DNA from 3 places in the Halomonas sp. XH26 genome. Region 2 is predicted to be linked to each of the others. Evidence: predicted binding sites of a transcription regulator. Region 2 holds the regulator's gene; each other region holds the start of a gene.

Region 1 (7,903 bases), 2.0 Mb from region 2:
CAGCGCTCCGCAGGTAGCTAATGGCAATGATAACTGTTTATCTTTCACACGGCCTGGAAAGCGGGCCTGGTGCCCTGAAGGTGCAAGCGCTAAAAGGGGTTGCTGAGCAGTTTGAGAACTGCGAACCGGTCGTCATGGACTACCGTGGTTTAAAAGAGCCGCAGGAGCGTTTAGAGCATTTACTTGCCGTGATTGATGAACGCAACGACACACTGGCTAACTGTGTTTTAGCGGGTTCCAGTCTCGGTGGATGGTTAAGTGCAGCGGTGAGTGCTCAGGAACCTGTGTTAGGTTGTTTTTTATTAGCCCCTGCTCTTGGCTTGCCAGATTACCCGCAAACCTCAATCACACTGCAAGCACAACACACGCATATCATTCATGGATGGCGAGATGATGTCGTACCGCCTGGCCCTGTCATTGAACATGCCCGCTGTCAGCGACTTTCACTACGCATGATTGACGATGACCATCGCCTGCAGAACAGTCTCGATACAATACTTTCCGATTTCGAGCGGTTTTTAGAGCTGTGTCTTCAATAGTGATGTCTTTAAAAACTATGTCCTTAAAAACTATGTCCTTAAAAACTGTGTCCTTAAAAAACATACCTTTGAAAATAGCGCTCTTAAAGCCGCGCTATTTAGCTCAACATGGATCGCAAACGTACTTCTGATAACGAAGTGTTACAACAAATAGTCGACATACGCCAAACAAAGCTATACAAGTAGTGTACAAACCATAGGAGAATGCTCATGTTTGGTCTATTTAAGCGCGATCCCAAGAAAAAGCTCCAGCAAGATTACGAGCGTAAATTACAGGCAGCAATGGAAGCTTCACGCAATGGTGACATGAGAGCGAACGCGACATTGACGGAAGAAGCAGAAGCTATTCTGACTGAGATCAATCGCCTTAAAGCAGAAGAACGCTAGGACACAACGCCCATGCGCCATCATTTCATCGCTGCCATGGCTCTAGGCTGGCTACCTTTAGCGGCTCATGCTAGCTGCCCTATTCCCGGCCAGTGGTGGCAATCGCAACATGCTGTTGCTAACAGCGCTGTTTTAGCCCAAGCAATACAGCATCAGGTTGTCCTATTGGGCGAGCAACATGATGCCATTGACCACCACCGTTGGCAGTTGCACACCCTAGCGGGGCTTTACGCGCTGCGTGACGATATGGTTATCGGGTTAGAAATGCTGCCCCGGGAAGCGCAACCCGTGCTCGATGATTGGGTTGCGGGCTTGTTATCCGAAGAAGCGCTGTTGGAACAGTCCGGCTGGGAGGAGAACTGGGGGTTTGATGCTGACCTTTACTTACCCATTCTCCATTTCGCGCGTGTTCAACAGATTCCTCTGATCGCCCTAAACATTACGCCCGAACTGCGTCAGCGCTTAGCTCGTGACGGCTTCAGCAGCGTGCCTGCCGACCAGCGGCATCATATACCTGCACCGCTACCGCCAAGCGCTGGCTATGAAATGCGCTTAAAAGACGTATTTGACCAGCATGCAATGGATGACGACGACCCCGCTATGCTGAAACGCTTTTTACAGGCCCAACTTAGCTGGGACGTCGCGATGGCCGAAGGGCTGGCTAACGCCGCCGTAGAGGGTAAATTGGCCGTTGGCTTAATGGGTTTAGGCCATGTGATTTATCATGATGGTGTGCCCCACCAACTTGATGGGCTAGGGGTGGATCACACCTTCAGCTTACTGCCCTGGTCAACAGAAACCTGTGAGCCACCCGACCCTGCATTAGCAGATGCTGTTTTTGTACTGCCAGCGGCGGAGTAACCGCTAACAGATGGGTTGCGAATAGATTGATCGCGAATAGATTGGTCACTAACAGGTTATTCGTTAAAAGAATGGTCAGTTAGGCATCATCTGCCAGCGCAGGCAGCAGCGTTTTCAATTTACGGGTAAGAGTATTGCGCCCCCAGCCGAGTAATTCGGCGGCTTCTCCTTTGCGTCCACCGGTATGTTTCAGTGCCGTTTCAATCAGAATGCGCTCAAAATCCGGCACGGCTTCCTCCAACAGGTGGGTATGGCCTTCCGCCAGGGCGTGGTCAGCCCAATCCCTGAACGCGGAACGCCAATCGCCATAAACACTACCTTCGGAAGCGTTGACCGAGCGCAGCTCTGGGGGCAAGTCCTCAATGAGAATTTCGCGACCAGAAGCCATTACCGTTAGCCAACGGCAAATATTTTCTAATTGACGAACATTACCCGGCCACGGCAAACGAGTAAGGTGCGCTTCTGCTTCGGGCGTTAACACCTTGATATCTGTGGTCAGCTCTTTGGCAGCTTCCGCTAAGAAATGACGCGTTAAACGCGGAATATCCTCCCGACGTTCGGAAAGGCGCGGCAGATGAACGCGAATCACGTTTAAGCGGTGGAACAAGTCCTCCCGGAACCGCCCATCGTCAACTAACGATTCTAGGTTCTGATGGGTAGCAGCAATAATACGTACATCGACTTTTACAGGCGTATGGCCGCCCACGCGATAGAATTCACCATCCGCTAACACACGTAGCAAGCGCGTTTGCGTTTCAGCGGGCATATCACCAATTTCATCGAGAAACAGCGTTCCGCCGTTAGCCTGTTCAAAGCGACCTTGGCGCTGTTGTGCTGCCCCTGTAAACGCGCCCTTCTCATGGCCGAATAGTTCGGACTCAATCAAGTCCCGGGGAATCGCTGCCATGTTCAGCGCAATAAACGGCTTGCCCGCTCGTGGGCTATGTTGATGGAGCGCCTGAGCAACACGCTCTTTACCGGTGCCAGACTCACCGTTAATTAACACCGTGATGTGGGAGTGGGAAAGCCGCCCGATGGCGCGAAACACTTCCTGCATAGCAGGTGCTTCACCAATAATCTCAGCACTCAACCCTTCCGGCACGCTGACCGGGCGCTGACGCTCTCTTGCATGAGCGACCGCACGACGCACCAGCGCCAGCGCTTCGTCCACATCAAAGGGTTTCGGCAGGTATTCAAAGGCACCCCCTTGGTAAGACGCCACGGCACTGTCGAGATCCGAATGCGCGGTCATCACAATCACAGGCAGGTCAGGGTGTGCATCACGCACCCGGGACATTAAATCCAGCCCATCAATGCCGGGCATACGAATGTCAGTCACCAGGACATCCGGTGGATTTTCTAACAGTCGCTCCAGCGCGGTATCGGCGCGTTCAATACACTCTATATCCAGGTCTGGCTGCGCTAAGGCCCGCTCTAATACCCAACGGATGGCGCGGTCATCATCGACAATAACCACTCGTGCTACATCGGTTTGTGTCGCCTCAGTCATGACGCTTCTCCGGTGAAATTAACAACCAATGGAATCAGTAAACGAAATTCGGTATGTCCTGGGCGTGAGTCGCATTCGATCAATCCTTGATGTTGGTGCAAAATCGATTGAGCAATTGATAGCCCCAGGCCGCTACCTTCAGCGCGCCCAGACACCATGGGATAGAAAAGCGTTTCACGTAACGTTTCAGGTATGCCAGGGCCATTATCAATAACCCCCACTTCACTGACTAAACGATGGCGTTCAGCCCCCAGCGTAAATTGGCGGCGTGCGCGGGTGCGCAACATAAGCTCCGGCGAAGGCGTTGCTGCATCACTCATGGCCTGTACCGCGTTACGTGCCACATTCAACACCGCTTGGATCATTTGAGATTCATCGCCAGAAAGATCCGGCAAACTCGGGTCATAATCACGACGGACCTCAACATGCGGATGCTCGGCAATCAGCAGCGCTCGCACCCGCTCTAACACCTTATGGATATTGACCGGCTCATGTTTGACGATGCGATTGGGGCCCAACATGGAGTCGACCAAATCTCGCAGCCGATCCACCTCTTCCACAATAATATGGGTGAATTCACGTAGTGCAGGATCGTCCAGATCGCGCTCCAATAATTGGGCAGCACCGCGAATCCCGCCCAAAGGGTTTTTAACTTCATGAGCCAAGCCCCGCGCCAACACTTTGATTGTCTCTTGCCGTGTGGTCAGCGCTTCTTCCCGGGAAATCTGCATTAGCCGATCACGGGGCTCTACTTCGAGTAATAGTTCATCGGCTGAAAGCGGGGTCACGGTGTAGTCCACCGTTAATGGCTCGCTGTTCAGCGGCGTAATACGTGCTTCGCGTTGGGTATAGGGATGAAAGGCATCTCGCGCTTTAGCGAGGACATCATCAATACTCTCATCGCCCCCTAACAGCGTGTCTAAACTAATGCCCTGCACACGGCTAAAACTCACCGCTAGCAACGCTTCCGCTGCCGGATTCATCCAGCGAACGCGGAGTTCACCGTCTAGCAGTAAGACTGCGGTGGTGAGGTGTTCAAGTAAGCGCTGGTACATGGCGTATCCTGAAGCGTCGCTGTAAAAAATAGCGTTATCGAGCGTATGAAAGAGAAACTGCAAAAAGCGCGCCAATTGACAACTTGCACGGCTAATGAGCAGGAGGCGAGGATGTAGCGAGCCGTTATAGCGCAGTCCTAGCAGTCAGCTTGTCACTTATTGCACCATTATAGTGCACATGACTCATCGTCAATAAAAATACTCACCGCATCAGTGCGGTGCCGCAGACAGCGCTCTCCCCTTGCAAACAGACCTCTTCAACTCACTATCCAATGGTATAAAAAAACCCCGCCGAAGCGGGGTTTTAGGCCAGTCACACCCGAGGAGGTGGTACTAGCTGCTGTGCTTAGCAATCGCTCTTAACAGCTGTAGTACATATCGAACTCAATCGGGTGAGTGGTCATGCGAATGCGCTCCACTTCTTCCATCTTGAGGTCGATGTATGCATCGATCATATCATCAGTAAACACGCCACCTTCGGTCAAGAACGCGCGGTCTGCATCGAGTGCTTCCAACGCTTGGTCCAGGCTGTTGGCAACGGTCGGTACTGACTTACCTTCTTCAGGCGGCAGGTCGTACAAATTTTTATCCATGGCATCGCCAGGATGTATCTTATTCTTAATACCGTCGATACCCGCCATCAGCAGAGCTGCGAACGCCAGGTAGGGGTTAGCAGTTGGGTCAGGGAAACGTGTTTCAACACGCTTACCTTTCGGGCTCGCGGTGTACGGAATACGGATAGAGGCAGAACGGTTGCGAGCGCTGTAGGCCAACATAACCGGCGCTTCAAAGCCTGGCACCAAACGCTTATATGAGTTGGTAGACGCGTTAGTGAAGGCGTTCAGAGCACGAGCGTGCTTGATCACACCGCCAATGTAGTAAAGCGCCATTTCAGAAAGCCCAGCGTACTCGTCACCCGCGAACTGGTTCTGACCATCTTTCCAGAACGACTGGTGTACGTGCATACCAGACCCGTTGTCACCAACAAGCGGCTTCGGCATGAACGTAGCGGTTTTGCCGTAAGCGTGAGCCACGTTGTGGATCACGTATTTCATTTCCTGAACTTCGTCAGCTTTCTTCACCAACGTGTTGAATTTAACGCCGATTTCGTTCTGACCCGCGTTAGCAACCTCGTGGTGGTGAACCTCAACGGTCTGGCCAATCGCTTCCAGGGTGTTACACATTGCACCACGAATGTCATGGAAACTATCAACCGGGGGAACCGGGAAGTAGCCGCCTTTAACGCGCGGGCGGTGCCCCAAGTTACCGCCTTCTACCTGATTACTGGTCGCCCAAGCGCCTTCATCAGAGGTAATTTTGTACATGGAACCCTGAATGTCAGATTTCCAATGGACTTCGTCGAAAATGAAGAACTCAGGCTCAGGGCCAAAGAAGGCGGTGTCGCCCAGGCCGGTGGACTGCAGGTAAGCTTCTGCGCGCTTGGCAATAGAACGCGGGTCACGGTCATAGCCCTGCATAGTGGCAGGCTCGATGATATCGCAACGCAGGATCAGGGTAGCGTCTTCGGTGAAGGGGTCGAGGAAACCAGTACCATCTTCAGGGCGAAGAATCATGTCGGATTCGTTGATGCCTTTCCAGCCCTCGATAGAGGAACCATCGAACATCTGACCATTTTCGAAAAACTCTTCATCCACGTCCCGTGCCGGTACGGTGACGTGCTGCTCTTTACCGCGCGTGTCGGTGAAACGCAGATCTACCCATTTAACATCATGTTCTTCGATTAGCGCGAGAGTCTTGGCTGACATAGTGTCCTCCGGTATGAACGTGGCTTAAGCTTGTGACAGTAAGCTACCGATAAAAGAGTTATTAAACAAACCGGCTATCGTTGTAGCACGCCGAGAGGCATCTGCCTACGACCCGCTAGCCGCTGCCTAATACTAAGCACGGAACATGCCAACCTTGCACCAATATGGCATAAAAAAACAACAAGCAGTTGTTTTATAAAAGATAAAAAATAAAATACTGTGCTTCTTCATGTAGCATAATGCTCTACGAAAGAACGAACTTAGCCCTAAAAAGGCACTTAGCTCAGAAAAACGCACCAATAAAGACCAACCAGAGGCCCACAAGCACCAACATGGTGCATATAAAGCATCTATTATTTTCCTCATCACTGTAAACTTTAGCTTGATACCAAAAGAAACTCACACCTACAATTGATTACAAACAGATAGATTTAATAACAAACAGGTTTCACAACACAGGAAGCCACTCACATGGGCACGGTCTGCTTTATTGTTGATGCGTCAGTCACAGGTGCCCTTTTACCACGTCACCTGCGCGCTATTCGCCAAACAGCCTTTGCAGACCACACACTTCCCATTATCGTGACCAGCGCCACCACCGATCCACGCATTCCGGACATTGAGCAACGCTACCGCGTACACTTTCTCGTTACCCCTTCTCAGCCACTGGGCGCAAGAATCAATCAAGCAGCATATCTCAGCCAAGCTGATTGGTTGCTGATTGCAATGCAGCAACGGCCGCTAGCAGCCAAACTATGGTGTCTACTTTATCCCCAGCTAGACACGTACACGCTGGATGCTTTTTTGATTGGCAGCGAACCACCCCGCTTATCCGAACGACTACTCCAGTGCTTTTTAGGCGCAGGCGTCGCTGTTCCTCCCTACATAGCAATCAGGCGCACGTGGTTAGAACGCTTAGGCGGCTTAGACCCAGAGCTAGATGAAGCAGCGCTTGCTGATTTACTACAGCGCCTTTACGCATGCCCTACCCGTTTACAAACGTTCAGCCTGGAAGCATCAGGGCTTACCCGTGACTCGCCATCAAGGAGTAACAAACCCTACCGACCTCCCCCCAACTCGCATACGGATACTTAACGTCTCTTATGGCTTAGGATATCTTGCTGGCTAAATGTTCAAACGCTTGCCAAATAGCATTGCTCCCGTCGTCGTAGTGTTAACCATATTATTCAGCACAATCGAGCAAATACCACCGACGAGAATTAACAGCACGGCATAGATCATAAGCGGCAACCTGGAAGGCCCCACGACAGCATCGGTTAACGCGAAAAACATAGGGTGGGCCAAATAAATACCAAACGAGTACGCATTGATATAACGCACCCAGCGTGGCGCTTTACGACCTTTTAAGTAATGCATTAACCAAAGTGTAAACAGCACAAAGAAAGGTATTACCCACACTTCTTTTGAAGAAAAAACTATCCAACCAGCGAATGTGAGTGCAACGATCAACACCACAAACCCAATTAGCCAATAGGGCTGCGCTAGCCTTTGCAGCCATTTAGGTTGCTCAAACGGATCGGCCTGAGGGGCCAGCGGGTAATAGCGAACTAACACCAGCGCCAGAAAAAACAGATATATCCACCCCAACGGCGCAATCCATAACAGATATCCAGGCGGCTCAACGTCCAACCAATACGCCAACCCCCAGTATGCCATGCTAACTAAGCACCCACCCCAGAGCCACGGCACAGGATTAAAGCGCCACAACCGGAAGTGGGTATAGCACCAATAAGCCGCGTAAAACTGCATGGCAATAATCAAAAA
Region 2 (7,903 bases):
TAGCATTAGGCAGCCCGTTACGGGACGCACTCTTGGAAATTACTCGCCAAGGGTTGGGCTTTACCTGCGTAATCGATAGCGAAGGACGCCTTGCCGGCGTTTATACCGACGGTGACTTACGCCGAACGCTGGATCAGTTTCATGACCTACGTGACGTCCTAGTTGATGATGTGATGACACGTCCTGGAAAACGTATCGGTCCCGATGTGTTAGCGGCTGAAGCGGTACGCATCATGGAAGACAGTCGAATCACCGCACTGGCGGTCGTGGATGATCAGCAGCGCCCCATTGGCGCGCTACATATGCATGACTTACTTGCTAGTGGTGTCATTTAATCAATCTTTTCAAACATTAATAATACGGAGGCTTCATGGCCCTACCTGACGCTCTACAAGACCGGATTCGCCGCGTAAAATTGCTTGCTATTGACGTTGACGGCGTACTTACCGATGGCCGCCTCTATTTTCAAGCTGACGGTATCGAAATCAAAGCGTTTCATACCCAAGATGGCCACGGCCTCAAACTTTTGAAACGCGTCGGAATCCATGTTGCCTTAATTACTGGGCGTGATTCTCCCATGGTCAGCCAACGTGCTGCGTCGTTGGGAATTACCCATGTGTATCAAGGGTGCGAGGATAAACTCACTACGCTACGCGCGCTTTGCCAACGCCTAGACATCACGCTTGAGCAGGTTGCTTATTGTGGTGACGACCTACCAGACCTTGCTCCAATTAAACGTTCTGGCGTAGGCATCACCGTCCCTAATGCTCCTGATTATATGCATACTCACGCTGACTGGATTACCGATCGGCTTGGTGGCCACGGCGCTGTACGTGAAATCTGCGATACCTTATTGATGTCTCAAGGTCATTGGGATGCTGTTTTAGATACGTACCTACACGGCCAATCGTAATGCGCTTTTGGGTTAAAAAACGCATTTGGATAACCATCATGGTGTTTGCCTTAGGTGGCGTACTGGTATGGCTGGATCCGCGCGGCCCTCAAGACCAATCAATCGACGCAGAGGCTCGTGCTCAAGAGCCCGGCCATGTACTAGAGAATGCAGAAATTACTCTGTTTGGTGACACCGGAGCCATCCAGCAGTCGCTGACGACGCCACGCTTAGTTCATACCCCTCAAACGGCGATGACAGATGTCCTCTCCCCCAGGGCGACACTATTTGATAGCGAAGAGCGTCAATGGCTAGCGACGGCGGAGACCGGCACCCTAAATACTGACACGCAGGCGCTCACGCTAGCTGGTTCAGCCCAATTACTTGCACCTGATGAGGGCTGGCAGTTGAATACTGAGTTATTACACTATGATGGCATCACCCGTCATGCTTGGAGCGATGCCGAAACCATACTTCAGCAACCGCCCCAGCGCATTGACGCTTCACGTATGGATGTATGGCTGGATGATAGCCAGATCCGCTTAACCAATAACGTGCGCGGCGTTCACCCGCCTGCCACTCGTTCTCAGTAGGAGTCGCGATGAACGTTCTTATTCGCACGGCACTCTTCGTCATTGCGCTACCCATTTCAGCGGCAGCGCTACCGGTTATGGCACAAAGCCAAGCCCCCGTAGAAGTAGAGGCTGACCGTTTAGATCTCGATCAACGCGCAGGCACCGCAGTGTATTCAGGCAACGTCGATATTCGGCAGGGCAATATGCAACTGCGCGGCGATCGCGTTGAGATTCAGCGCAACGATGCTGGCGAGCTATCGCGTGCCATTGCAACCGGTGGACGAGCCTACATACGTAACCAGCTCGAAGACCAAGCTAGCCCAATGGAAGGCTGGGCAAAACGTATTATTTATCATGTTGCCGAGCGTCGGGTAGAGCTCATTGACCAAGCGGAACTGACCCAGCAAGCAGATCGCTTTGAAGGTGGGCGATTAGAGTACTTTATAGACCAAGGTGTGGTTCAGGCGCGTTCTGATGTTAGTGGTGGTGAGCCACAACGTATCCGCATGACTCTTCAGCCGGAACAATAGGAGTGTCCAGTGGCGACCAATAACGCAGAGCCCGCACCTCAAACCACAGCCTCAGAATCAGCATCAGAAAGCGCGCCGATAAAAACACTTTATGCCCAACACTTAGCTAAAAGCTATAAACGCCGCCGTGTCGTTAAGGATATTAACCTAGAGATATCTCAAGGCAGCGTGGTAGGGCTACTAGGCCCCAATGGCGCAGGCAAAACGACATCGTTTTATATGATTGTCGGCTTGGTAAAGTCTGATGCGGGAAAGGTTGGCATTGATGAGCTTGATTTAACCCATGCCCCCATGCACGAACGTGCAATGGCTGGTATTGGCTACTTGCCTCAGGAAGCCTCTATTTTTCGCAAACTTACCGTCGCCGACAACATCATGGCAATCCTGGAAACCCGCAAAGAGCTCGATCGTAGCGCCAGGGAGCAGCGCCTTGAGTCGCTACTGGAAGATTTTCACATCACGCACATTCGTGACAACTTCGGCATGAGTCTTTCGGGCGGAGAGCGTAGACGTGTTGAGATTGCCCGCTCCCTCGCGACCGAGCCTGCCTTTATCCTGCTTGATGAGCCGTTTGCCGGCGTTGATCCAATCTCAGTGGGCGATATTAAAACGATCATTCGAGCCCTCAAAAAGCGCCATATCGGCGTGCTGATCACTGATCATAACGTCAGGGAAACACTGGATATTTGCGATATTGCTTACATTGTAGGTGACGGCCATATCATCGCCAGTGGCCCCCCTCAGGAAATTCTCAACAACCAGCGGGTAAGAGACGTTTACTTGGGGGCTGATTTCCGCTTGTAAACAGCCATCTGTAGAAAAAATAGTAGTGGTGGCATACTTATTGCACTTGCACCAAGCCATAACTCGCACTAGGGTGGAGCTTTCTGATTAACGAGCGGTTCTCAGATGGTCATGAAAGCTTCTCTTCAATTGCGTATCGGTACACAGCTGACCATGACACCTCAGCTGCAGCAGGCCATCGCCCTGTTACAGCTATCAACGCTGGACCTCCGTCAAGAAATTCAGCAAGCACTTGATGCCAATCCAATGCTTGAGCAGGAAGATGAGTTCGGCGAACAGGCCGTTAGTGAACCCCAGGAAGCTGAATGGTCCGAAAGCATTCCTAACGAACTCTCAACTGACAGTGACTGGTCAGACACTTATCAAGACCTTGGTAGCCATGGTGCCAGCAGCGAGGGGCCTGACTTTGAGCGTCAAGCCGCTGGTCAAAGTTTGCATGGCCACTTACTTTGGCAACTCGCCATGACAGATTTTTCACCACGCGACCACGCCATTGCTGAAAGCCTCATCGATGCACTGGATGCCAACGGCTACCTAACCCAGCCTCTCAATGACATTCGCGAAGGACTTAAAGCCCAAGGGCATGAAGGCCTTAGCCAGCGTGAAGTTGAAACAACCTTGCTTCGTCTTCAACAGTTTGAGCCCACCGGTGTATTTGCTCGCGACCTGCGGGAGTGTTTAATGCTGCAGCTCGCCTCACTACCGGAAGATACACCGCTGCTTATGCCTGCCAAGCGGTTAGTGCGTCAATTTCTGGAAGCGCTTGGTAAGGATGATGTGCGTTTGCTAAAGCGGCGGTTAAGTCTAGATGATGAGCAGCTTGATGATGTCATCCGCTTGATCCGCAGCCTTGATCCTCGCCCAGGAAGTGCCTTTGGCGACACTGATGACAGCTATGTAACGCCAGATTTAGTCGTACGCCATGACCACGAAGGATGGCACCTGGAGCTAAATCCTGAGGCATTGCCGCGCTTGCGCATTCAACCTGACTACGCAAGCCTGATCAAACGGGCTGACAAGAGCCAAGATAACCAATTTTTAAAAGAGCATCTCCAAGAAGCTCGCTGGCTCATCAAGAGCCTTTCAAGTCGAAATGATACGCTACTGCGGGTGGGCCGAGAAATCATAGCTCGCCAGATAGGCTTTCTGGAACACGGCGAAGAAGCCATGAAACCGCTGATTTTAGCCGATATCGCAGACGCCGTAGAAATGCATGAATCCACTATTTCCAGGGTCACCACCCAGAAATACATTCATACTCCGCGCGGAGTGTTTGAGCTCAAATACTTCTTTTCAAGCCAAGTAAGTGGCCAGGACGGCGGTGACAGTCACTCCAGCACCGCCATCCGCGCTCGAATCAAAAAACTGGTGCAAGATGAACCGCCCGGGAAACCTCTCTCAGACAGCCGCCTCGTGGCGCTATTGGAAGAGGGTGGCATTAATGTGGCAAGGCGAACGGTGGCCAAATATCGCGAGTCGATGGGTATACCCTCTTCAAGCGAACGCCGCCGTTTACGCTAATAAAACAGTGCTAACGAACAAAGTCTGTCTAAGGGCTTTGCAATAGCGCAAAAAGGGTTACAATCGAAGAACAGTCCGATGGATAAGGAGCACGTCAATGCAAGTAAATATCACTGGTCATCACGTAGATCTGACTGACGCCTTGCGTGACTATGTAAATGAGAAGCTGGAACGCGTTGAGCGCCATTATGACAATATCACCACCGTACAAGTGACCTTATCTGTTGAAAAGGAGCGCCAGCAAGCTGCCTGCACCCTGCATGCTGCAGGTGCCGATCTACACGCAGAAGCATTAGACAACGATATGTACGCTGCGATTGATGCACTAGCGGACAAAATTGATCGTCAACTCGTTAAACACAAGGAAAAAGCACAAGCTCGCGCCCAAGGCGCTGGCGTGCGTTAACTCAATGACGTTGGAAACTATTCTTCCCCCGGAGCGCGTGCTGTATGACGTCCCCGGGGGCAGCAAAAAAAGGGTGCTGGAATTTTTCAGCACCTTTATTGCGCAAAACACGCCAAGCCTAGATAGCCAAGAAGTCTTCAGCCGCCTGATTGGTCGTGAGCGTTTGGGTAGCACTGGAATAGGCAACGGCGTTGCTATTCCTCACGCCCGTAGCCCTCACTGCAGCTCGCCTATCGCTGGTTTTTTAAAGTTAGCTGAGCCAGTAGATTTCGATGCTATTGATGGCGACCCCGTCGACCTTGTTTTCGTACTTTTAGTGCCCGAAGAGGCGGACGACACGCACTTAGCCTTATTAGGGCAAGTGGCGTCCATCATGAACAACGTTGACACACGTCAGCAGCTTCGTAGAGCGGCTAGCCAACGTGAGCTATTGGACCTTATTACAGCAAAAATTCGTGAACAACCTGTTACCTAAATGGTCCACCGCTAGACACTGCCTACTAGTTTAACGTTTACCTCCATTTTTATTGGCATGCCAAGAGAAACTCTATGCAACTGGTGATCATTAGCGGCCGTTCAGGGTCCGGTAAATCTATCGCCTTACAAGCGTTAGAAGATCTTGGCTATTGTGCCATCGATAATTTGCCCGCCATGTTACTCGGCTCCCTTGTGGATGAGCTTCGCGAGCAAGGGGCACGCCCTCAACTAGCGGTAAGTATCGATGCGCGTAATTTACCAGCTGCGCTAAAGCAGCTGCCAAAAATGCTTGAATCTTTGCGTCAGAAAAGCATTCACTTCCAGGTTATCTATCTAACCACCGATGCGCGAATTCTTCTTGAGCGATACTCAGCCACGCGTCGTCGCCACCCTCTTACGCGTGATAGTGACATGACGCTTGAAGAGGCCATCAATAAAGAAGAAGAAACCCTGCTCGACATCCGTGATCTTGCCGACCTGATGATCGACACATCGCGTCTGTCGGTTCATGACCTGCGCCGCCGAATAACGGATCAGGTTGCCCAACAGCGTGAAGATAGATTAACGCTGACACTAGAGTCATTTGGCTATAAACGTGGCGTCCCACTTGACGCTGATCTCGTCTTTGACGTGCGCTGCTTACCAAATCCCTACTGGGACCCTACGCTGCGCCAATACACTGGGCGTGACGCGAACATCATCAACTTTCTTAAGGGATATCCCGTCGTAGAAGAAATGCGCAATGATATCCAGACATGGTTGGAAAAGTGGCTACCCGCTTACCAAAATAGCCAGCGCAGTTATATGACTATTGCTATTGGCTGTACCGGCGGGCAGCACCGTTCTGTCTATATGGTGGAACAACTGGCACAAATGCTGGTGAAACAAGCGGGAGAGGTTCAACTCCGTCATCGTGAGCTAGGCCTGCAGTACACCCTAAGTGAACAGCAGCCCTCCACATCCGAGCCTTCAACAAACGCGCAATAAGCAACGCCTTTTCTTCACGACCCCACTCGGCTAAAAGGAACCAGAGTGCCAGAAAGAACCTTAACACTCACTAATCAGCGCGGCCTTCATGCTCGTGCAGCGACAAAACTCGTCAAGTGTAGCCAACAGTTTTCGGCCAACATTCACGTTTACAAACAACAGCAAATGGCTGATGCGGCCAACATTATGTCGTTATTGATGCTGGCCGCCCCTTGTGGCACTGAACTTAGAGTCCATGCGGAAGGCGACGACGCCGAACAAGCACTAGAGGCCATTGAAGCACTATTCGACGCACGTTTTGACGAAGAGCACTAACATCAGTGAATACCACTGACATCATTAAAACAGCATCAGCCAACGTGTTAACTGAGCTGTTAGCTAAGGTGTTAGTTACCAGCGACGGTCATTGCATCAATTAGCCAGCTACCCGTGTGAATACTGCCACGGGTATCGATGTCATCACCGACTGCGACCAAGCCAGCAAACATGCTATTCAAATTACTGGCAATAGTGAACTCCTCGATAGGGTGCTGTATTTCACCATTTTCAACCCAAAAGCCGGCAGCACCTCGCGAATAGTCGCCAGTCACGCCGTTAACCCCCTGTCCCATTAGCTCAGTCACCCAAATGCCACGCCCCATCTGCTTCAGCAAATCATCTCGGGGCGTCAGCGGCGCTAACAAACGTAAATTGCGTGCCCCACCTGCATTACCTGTAGATTGCATACCTAAACGCCGCGCACTGTAAGCAGACAGCATATAGCTAGCCACACTACCCTGATCAATAAAGCGATTGTTGCGAGTTTGAACGCCTTCAGCATCAAACGGCGAGCTAGCCGTCGCACCCACCTCCATAGGCCGCTCTTCCAAGCCAAACCAGCTCGGGAATAGCTGGCTACCTAAACGATCACATAAGAAAGAGGATTCGCGATAAAGCGCCCCACCTGCCAACGCCCCCATCAAGTGACCTACTAAGCCGCTGGAAAGTGACGGGTCGAACAGCACCGGAAAGGTACCTGTTGGCGGCCGTTGAGCGCCTAACCGACGTAGCGTGCGTGACGCCGCTTCGCGGCCAACCTCCGCGGGATCTCGAAGCATGGCGGGATTACGTGCCGAGGTATAATCGTAATCGCGCTGCATGCCCTTCTCATCCTGTGCAATCAGCATGCAGGAAAGTGAATGACTACTGCCTTTCTGGGTGCCGAGGAAACCGTGGCTGTTAGCGTAAACTCGCACTCCCTCACCACTGGATAGCGAAGCGCCTTCCGACTGATGAATTCCCGCAACATCACGCCCCGCTTTCTCACATGCCAGCGCCAAATCGATTGCTTCATCAGTCGTCAACGACCATGGATAATGCACTTTAAGGTCAGGTAGGTCAGTTGCCATTAGCGACGCATCTGCTAACCCTGCGGCAGGGTCCTCCCCCGTATAACGGGCAATTGCCAGGGCTTTCTCTACCGTGGCTTTAATTGACGCGCTGCTGGCATCGGTAGACGAGGCGCTGCCCTTGCGCTGCCCAACATATAGCGTAATGGCAATTCCTTGATCACGTGAAAGTTCGACAGTTTCCACCTCTCCAAGACGCACGCTTATCCCAAGGCCTTGATCTACACTAGCGCCGACTTCAGCAGCATCTGCGCCTAATTTTTTTGCCAGCGCAAGCGCCTCTTCAGCACGCTGGGTTAACAGCACCTGCTGGGCCGCTGCAT
Region 3 (7,903 bases), 1.1 Mb from region 2:
CGCGCCAAAAGAAGCTCCAGCGGCTAGTGCCTTCTAAATCAGCCGCCTCTTTTAACTCGGGTGGCATACTCTGTAGCGCCGCCAAGTAGAAGATCATAAAAAAGCCGGCCTCCTTCCACACCGACATCACGATCACCGAACTTAATGCAAGGTTTGGATCGCCCAGCCAGTTCACCCCAGAAAAGCCCAGCATACCGAGCAGTTTATTGAATAGGCCAATTTGCGGCGCATAGAAAAACATCCAGATATTGGCGGCAGCGATCATGGGTAGAATCGTCGGCGTAAAGTAGGCCATGCGCACAAAGCCCCGACCGCGAAGCTTGCCATTGACGAATAGCGCCATACCCAAAGCCAGCGCGATAGACGTAGGAATCGTACCGACGGCGTAGATTAAGTTGTTACGCGCTACTTTCCAAAACGTCGGGTCATCGAACAACACTTGATAATTTTCAAGGCCTACGAATTCAGTGGGTGCACCGCGAAAGCCGGGTAAAAACAGACTGTTAATGACCGTCGTCACGGTCGGTAAATAAGCAAAAGTCGTCAGCAGTACTGCAGCGGGCAGTAGCAGAAGCGCGCCATAGAGCTGCATTTTGCGGTGGTTGGTGAATGACATAGAGACGTACCGCACGTTGGAAAAGCCGGGGCGCGCCCCGGCGAACAGTAAAATGGCTAACGATTAGCGGGCGTAGCGGCGTAACACGCTATCGGCCTCTTGCTGCGCTTGGCTAAGCGCTTCTTGCGCTGTCATTTGACCGGTCAGCGCTGCTTGCACGGCGTTATCCAAGGCGCGGCGAATGCGGCCACCCTGGTAAGTGGAAAGCTCTGCTGTGCCGTGTTCGAGCTGGTCACGGGCGACCGCGGCGGGTGGGAACTCTTCCACATAGCCTTGCAGCGCGTCGGTTTCGTAAGCGGCGGGGCTAACGCCCATATAGCCGGTTTCAATCGACCAGGCGGCAGCTCGCTCGGGAGCGGTCATCCAGCGGATAAAGGTCATCGCTGCGCGCTGCTCTTCTTCTGTCGTATCTTCAAAAATGTAGAAGTTACCACCACCGGTGGGGCTGCCACGCTGGGTTTTCATCGGCAGCATAGCGACGCCAAAATCAAAATTGGCTTCGCTGCGTACCGCGGTCAGGTTGCCCGTGGTGTGCCACATCATCGCCGTGGACTCTTCTAGGAAGTTCTGGCGCAGGGTGCCCCACTCAATGGTGCCGTTAGGCATGGCATTGTGCTCGGTGGCCAATGATACCCAGTACTCCAGCGCTTCAACCGCTGCGGGGTCGTCGAAGTAGACCTCGGTGCCATCTTCGCTCATTAGCCGGTGGCCGTTCTGAAAGGCAAAGGCCTGGAACATCCAGTAGGGGTAGCCAGTCGATGGCACCATCACGCCCCACTGCTCGCCGTTGGAGGCTTCGCGCACGGTGGCGGCCATTTCGGCCATCTCTTGCCAATTCTCAGGGGGCGTTTCGGGGTCTAGGCCAGCGGCTTCAAAAGCGTTTTTGTTCCAGAACAGTACGATGGTGGAGCGCTGGAAGGGGATGCCGTAGGTTTTGCCATCCAACTGGCCATTTTCCATCAGCCCTGGGTAGAAGCCATCGAGCCATTCGCGCTCTTCATCGGTTTCGACCAGGTCATCAAAGGCGACGATGGCGTTCTGCTCAATCAGCTCGTACAGATCGATGGAGAACATGACCGACAGCTGCGGCGTTTCACCCGCTTCCATCGCCGACATGGCGCGCACGCGGGTGTCGTCGTAGTTACCGGCGTAGATCGCTTCCACATTGATATCGGGGTATTCGCTTTCAAACTCTTCCACCAGATTATCAACGACGTCGGTGAGTGCACCGCCCACTGCGACCGGGTAGTACATGGTCAGATCGACGCTATCCGCGTTTACCTGGGCGGCGCTAAACAAGCCCGCTGCCAGAGCGGTCATTGCAAAAGGGGTACGCAAACGCATAAGAGACTCCGCAAGTGTCAATACTGCTGTCAGTGTTGGAAAGAGCCCACCGCCGGTGGGCGAGGAATGCTGCGAGATGAGCTGGGTAAGGGGAACGTCGTCAGGTCATCCCGCCGCAGGCCTTCAGCATCGAAAAGGTGTGTATTCTCTGACGTCCAGTAGAGGCTACATGGCTGACCTGTCAGTGCCTGCTTGCCGCTAAGCCGCACGCGTAGGGTGTGCGACCCCACTGCCACATAAGCAATGGTATCCGCTCCCAGGTACTCTTCACTTAATACGTTAGCGGGTACGCCGGAACCGGGGGCGATACGCAGTTCGATATCTTCCGGGCGGATGCCCAAGTGTCCACCAGCGGCATCCAAGGGAGCTACGTGGGTACTTGGTTCGCCTTCGATAACGGCACCATCTTTACCGGCTACTAGTGGCAGCAGGTTCATGGCGGGGCTGCCAATAAAACTGGCGGCAAAAGCGCTAGCGGGGCGGTTATAAAGCTCGTCCGGAGTGCCGTCCTGGACGATTTTGCCGTGCTGCATCAGAATCACACGATCTCCCATGCTCATCGCTTCCACTTGGTCGTGGGTGACGTAAATCACCGTCATATTCAGGCGACTTTGTAGTGCTTTGATTTCCCTACGCATGTCGCTGCGTAGCCGAGCGTCCAGGTTGGATAGCGGTTCATCCATCAGGCAGATCGGGTGTTCGGAAATAATTGAGCGCGCCAAAGCAACCCGTTGGCGTTGGCCGCCGGAAAGTTGCGCAGGTTTGCGGTCTAGGTAATCGGTTAAATCAACCAGTTCGGCGACCTTGGCCAGTCGCTGGCGCTGCTCATCTTTGGGTACCTTGCGGCTGCGCAGGCCAAAAACGATATTGTCGGCAACGCTCAAATGCGGAAACAGCGCGTAGGACTGAAACACCATGCTCAGCCCTCGGTCGCCGGGCGGCAGACGGGTAACGTCGCGCTCGCCGATATGAATACGCCCATCGCTGGCCTCTTCCAGGCCCGCGATCATGCGCAGCGTGGTGGATTTACCACAGCCTGAAGGGCCGAGCAGAATGACAAATTGCCCAGGCGTGACGTCGAAGGAGATGTCATCGACGGCAGTAGTCGCGTCCCAACGTTTAGTGACGCGTTCCAAGCGAATACGCGATTGGTTTGACATAGCACACACATCACCGGCTGTTGGTTGTTATTGGTTCAGCTTGTGTTGAAGGTGTTGCCGTTGTATGACACTTACATGGATGGTTGATGACGGCGGTTGTGTCAAGCGGAAAATTCACTTGGTGACTTTGATGCCATAACGCTGAAGCCTGCGCACCACGCTGGATTGGCTAATCCCCAGCCGCTCAGCAATGGCGTACGTGCTGGGAAGCGTTTTGCTCAACGCTTCCAGTGTTTCGCGCTCTAGTCTGGCTAGGTACTGCTTTAGGGTTTCCTCTGGTGCTAAGGCGGCGACTAACGAAGAGGTTGACGTTTGCGCTAGATTAGCAGGGGGCTGCTCCGTAAAGGGGTGAGGACTAGGTGCTTCAATTTGATCCGTTGGGCTGGATAGCCAGGCTCTGTCTAGCCAGTTTTCAAGCTCGCGGACGTTACCTGGCCAGTCGCTTCCCATTAACGTTGACCATACTGGATTGCCCAGGATTTTTTGCCGCCCATAGCGTTGGTTAAGGCGTTTCAAACAGGCTTCCACGAGATCAGGAATATCTTCTCGGCGGTCGCGTAAAGGGGGAAGCGTGACCGGTATGACGTTGAGACGGTAGTAAAGGTCCAGACGAAATAGGCCCGCTTCTACTTGTTTAGCTAAATTCTGATTCGTGGCGACAACTAAGCGAAAGTCCACTTTGCGCGGTCGTGTATCGCCTAACCGGGTAAGGCTTCCGTCCTGGATAACTTTTAGCAGTTTGGTTTGCATTAGTAAGGGAAGCTCACCGATTTCATCGAGAAACAGCGTGCCACCTTCTGCTTGCTCTAATAAGCCTGCTTTTCCTTGGCGAGCCGCGCCGCTGAACGCGCCGGGCTGATAGCCAAACATCTCAGACTCAAATAAGTTTTCGGGAATGGCCGCACAGTTAACCTCAATAAAGGGATGGTTATGGCGTTTGCTCCAACGGTGCAACTGTTTGGCAAACGCGGTTTTTCCCACGCCCGACTCTCCCAGCATCAATACATTAGCGTCTGAGGGGGCGACCCGTTTGAGAAGCAAGGCGACTTCACGCATAACGTGGCTTCGCGCCTGCAAGTTATCCAGCGCGTCGTCCAGCGCTTGCTCCTCGGCATCGGGGGCTGCTTGGCTACGTTTTAAGTGCTCACTAAAGCGCTTCTGGAGTAGTGCATATTCGTCTTGTAGGAGCTGTAAATCGGTTAAGTCTCTGGAGCGGCTGATAACACGCTCCAACTTTCCATTCACAAAGACAGGGTAGGCTTCAGCAATCACACGGCGTCCGGTGCCTGTTACCTGCATAAGTTGGGCTGGCTGGTGGGTGCGCATCACTTCTAAGGTGATGGATGGCTTCAAGATGCCTGCTTGCTGAAGCTGATAAACGCTATTGCCTAGCAGCTCTTCCCGGGGCGCACCATAAACAGCCTCAGCACCGGGGCTAATATCAAGCACTCGACCCTCTCCGCTGACGATAAAGAAGTGATCGTTGGCGGTTTCCACAATGGTTTTTAGCACGCACTTATCGATTTCACTCATAGCGATTGTCTCTTGAGCAACCTGTGATTCATTTTTGCATCGATGATGCATATATGACTTAAGTGTACGTGATTTTGATTCATTACTGCATCGATAATGGCTGAAAGCCCTATTGTTAGGGCGTTTAGAGACTTGGCATGTTCTGTGCAATGTAGTTGTTATTCAGCGCTACAACATGAACAACGCCAAGGAGATCTGTATGTCTGATTTTAACCAGCCGCTTGGGGGCAATAGCATGCCGCGCTTTGGTGGGCCAGCCACCATGATGCGTTTACCCACCCAGGAAAGCGCCGCTGGCTTAGATGCTGCTTTTATCGGTATTCCAATGGATATTGGTACGTCTAACCGCCCTGGTACGCGTCTTGGCCCACGTCAGATTCGTGATGAATCTCGCATGCTTCGACCCTATAACATGGCTACCCGCGCCGCCCCGTTTGAAAGTTTACAAGTGGCCGATATAGGTGACGTGCCCATCAACACGTTTCACCTGCCCAAAAGTGTGGACATCATCACGGCCTTTTATGATGACGTGCTTAAACACAACTGCATTCCGCTGACGTTGGGCGGCGAACACACCCTGACACTGCCCATTTTACGTGCCATTGCCAAAAAGCATGGGCCAGTGGGGCTGATCCATATTGATGCCCATGCCGATGTGAACGAGCACATGTTCGGTGAGCCGATTGCCCATGGCACGCCGTTTCGCCGTGCCCAGGAAGAAGGCCTGTTAGCCCACGGCAAAGTGGTGCAAATCGGCCTTCGTGGTACCGGTTATGCCGCCGAAGATTTTGATTGGTGCCGAAGCCAGGGTTTCCGCGTTGTTCCCGCTGAAGAGTGCTGGCATCGCTCGCTTGCTCCCTTGATGGAAGAAGTGCGCGAGCAGATGGGCGATGTGCCTGTCTATATCAGCTTCGATATCGATGGCTTGGATCCTTCTGTTGCGCCAGGAACGGGAACGGTAGAGATGGGCGGACTGACCTCAGCGCAAGGGCTAGAAATTGTGCGCGGTGCGGCAGGCTTGAACATCGTCGGCTGTGATCTAGTGGAAGTGTCGCCTCCTTATGATCCCAGCGGTAATACCGCATTGATGGGCGCCACACTGCTGTACGAAATGCTCTGCGTGCTGCCGGGCGTGAAACACAGTGATTAAGCTGTCCTGAAATAGCTAATAAATAAAAGCGCTTACCTGACAAAGCGCTAATGGTCAGAGAAATGGCAGGCTGCTTATTGCCTGCCAGGACGCCACCAGCCCACCTCCAATAATCACTTCTAATAGGTGAACCGTATGTCTTTCTCTCAAGTAAAATTGGATGATGCCGAGCCGTCGGCTCCAATTCACCGTGCCCATTTGCTGAAGTTTTTGATTCCCTCCTTAATTGGCGTCCTCTTGTTTTTGGTGCCTTTTCAAGTGGGAGGAACGATTAATATTGGCATGGGCCTAATGGCCGATGGGTTGCAGTCGCTGCTTGGTTCTGCACTACCTGCCATTGCCATGCTAGTCCTATGTCTGTCCGTAGTGATAACGCTTTACGTTAAAGTGGCAAAGCCTAACTGGGCGCAACGTGGGCACTTTCAAGAGATGTTTGACGTAGACACTATTTGGGTAGTGATGCGCATCTTAGGTGCCATCTTTGTCGTCATGACCTTTTTCCAAGTCGGCCCAGAATTTGTGACGGCACCGTTTACTGGCGGCGTAATGCTCAATGATTTGGCGCCGGTGCTACTGACGTTCTTCTTCTTTGCGGCGATTCTGCTCCCGTTTTTGGTCGAATTTGGCTTTATGGAGTTTATCGGCACCATGGTGCGTAAGCCGTTTCGGATGATTTTTAATCTTCCTGGACGCAGTGCTATCGATGCAACGGCTTCTTGGATGGGGTCAGGCACCGTGGGTGTATTGATCACCGCCCAACAGTATGAGCAGGGTTATTACAATGCTCGCGAGGCATCGGTCATTGCGACTAACTTTTCAGTGGCTTCCATCGCGTTTAGTCTACTGGTTACTAACTTTGTTGATATCAATCATCTCTTCGTACAGTTCTACTTTACGGTAGTCGTGTCAGGGCTGATTGCTGCCATCATCGTGGCGCGGATTCCCCCTCTATCGCTCAAATCTAACGACTACTACGAGCCTGTTGGCTGCCAGTTAAGCGAGAAGCGCACCGAAAATGTAGGGCTGTTTCGTTACAGCTTGCTCCAGGCAACTCGCCGGGCAGCGGATGCGCCAGGGCCAAAAGAGTTGGTGCGTTTAGCACTACTCAACGTGATTGATATCTTTTTGACACTGCTGCCTTTGGTATTTGCTATCGGCACTGTCGCGCTGATTTTAGCCGAGTTTACTCCGCTGTTTACCTGGCTCTCTTACCCCATGGTGCCGGTGCTTGAGTTGCTGCGTATCCCTGAAGCACAAGCGGCTGCTCCAGCGACGTTGGTCGGGTTTGCCGATATGTTCTTACCAGCAGTGCTGGCGACGAATATTGAAAGCGAGCTGACCCGTTTTGTGATCGCTTGCTTGTCGATGACACAGCTGGTGTATATGTCGGAAATTGGCGCGTTACTACTTAAATCAAAAATCCCTATTAAGCTCTGGGAGCTAGCCGCCGTTTTCTTACTGCGCACGGCCATTACGTTGCCCATCATCGCCTTTATGGCCCATACATTTTTCTTCTGAGAGGGCCTGTCATGAACGCTGATGCAATGCGCAATCACTCAACCATGACCTGTGCCGAGCTATTGATCCACCTGCTGCGTGAAACCTATGGTGTTCGTACTCTGTTCGGTATTCCGGGCGTGCATACGGTAGAGCTTTATCGTGGGCTGGAAGGCAGCGACGTGCAGCATATAACCCCGCGCCATGAGCAGGGTGCAGGGTTTATGGCCGATGGCTATGCCCGCGCCAGCGGTCAGCCTGGGGTATGTCTGATTATCACTGGCCCGGGAATGACCAATATTGCCACTGCGATGGGCCAAGCATTAGCAGACTCCATTCCCATGCTGGTGATCTCCAGCGTTAACCGTCGGGATACGCTGGGGCTAGGCCAAGGTCGGCTGCACGAGCTGCCCAGCCAGCAGCAGATGATCAGCGGCGTGGCACGCTTTAGCCACACGCTATTAGATGCCAATACGCTGCCTGACGTGCTTGCACGCGCCTTTGCGATCTTCAATGGTGCGCGCCCAGGCCCGGTGCATATTGAAATTCCGATTGACCTGTTCAATGTGCCGGTGAAGGCTCCGGCCAGTTGGCAAGCGCCAT

Evidence for each region. The regulator sigma-54, encoded in region 2, starts transcription at its own class of promoters, with help from an activator protein. The targets are predictions, from matches to a motif close to TGGCACNNNNNTTGCTNT.
Region 1: the regulator sigma-54 is predicted to act here: its motif matches at 4,409-4,426, upstream of glnL (nitrogen regulation protein NR(II)).
Region 3: the regulator sigma-54 is predicted to act here: its motif matches at 4,787-4,804, upstream of speB (agmatinase).

Annotation. Positions count from the first base shown of each region.
Region 1 covers NZ_CP071889.1:278,750-286,652, reverse strand. Annotated here, with positions in the region: gene J4377_RS01355 (entericidin A/B family lipoprotein) at 1-21, shown strand, start outside; gene J4377_RS01350 (YqiA/YcfP family alpha/beta fold hydrolase) at 27-539, shown strand; gene J4377_RS01345 (DUF6435 family protein) at 750-926, shown strand; gene J4377_RS01340 (ChaN family lipoprotein) at 939-1,787, shown strand; gene glnG (nitrogen regulation protein NR(I)) at 1,867-3,297, opposite strand; gene glnL (nitrogen regulation protein NR(II)) at 3,294-4,352, opposite strand; gene glnA (glutamate--ammonia ligase) at 4,712-6,118, opposite strand; gene J4377_RS01320 (hypothetical protein) at 6,590-7,213, shown strand; gene J4377_RS01315 (acyltransferase family protein) at 7,244-7,903, opposite strand, start outside.
Region 2 covers NZ_CP071889.1:2,354,993-2,362,895, forward strand. Annotated here, with positions in the region: gene J4377_RS10950 (KpsF/GutQ family sugar-phosphate isomerase) at 1-335, shown strand, start outside; gene J4377_RS10955 (HAD family hydrolase) at 371-913, shown strand; gene lptC (LPS export ABC transporter periplasmic protein LptC) at 913-1,485, shown strand; gene lptA (lipopolysaccharide transport periplasmic protein LptA) at 1,494-1,997, shown strand; gene lptB (LPS export ABC transporter ATP-binding protein) at 2,076-2,801, shown strand; gene J4377_RS10975 (RNA polymerase factor sigma-54) at 2,907-4,322, shown strand; gene hpf (ribosome hibernation-promoting factor, HPF/YfiA family) at 4,420-4,728, shown strand; gene ptsN (PTS IIA-like nitrogen regulatory protein PtsN) at 4,733-5,203, shown strand; gene rapZ (RNase adapter RapZ) at 5,278-6,192, shown strand; gene J4377_RS10995 (HPr family phosphocarrier protein) at 6,238-6,507, shown strand; gene pmbA (metalloprotease PmbA) at 6,579-7,903, opposite strand, start outside.
Region 3 covers NZ_CP071889.1:3,438,502-3,446,404, reverse strand. Annotated here, with positions in the region: gene J4377_RS15825 (carbohydrate ABC transporter permease) at 1-616, opposite strand, end outside; gene J4377_RS15820 (ABC transporter substrate-binding protein) at 680-1,960, opposite strand; gene J4377_RS15815 (ABC transporter ATP-binding protein) at 1,990-3,120, opposite strand; gene J4377_RS15810 (sigma-54-dependent Fis family transcriptional regulator) at 3,235-4,653, opposite strand; gene speB (agmatinase) at 4,853-5,803, shown strand; gene J4377_RS15800 (YjiH family protein) at 5,939-7,321, shown strand; gene J4377_RS15795 (5-guanidino-2-oxopentanoate decarboxylase) at 7,333-7,903, shown strand, end outside.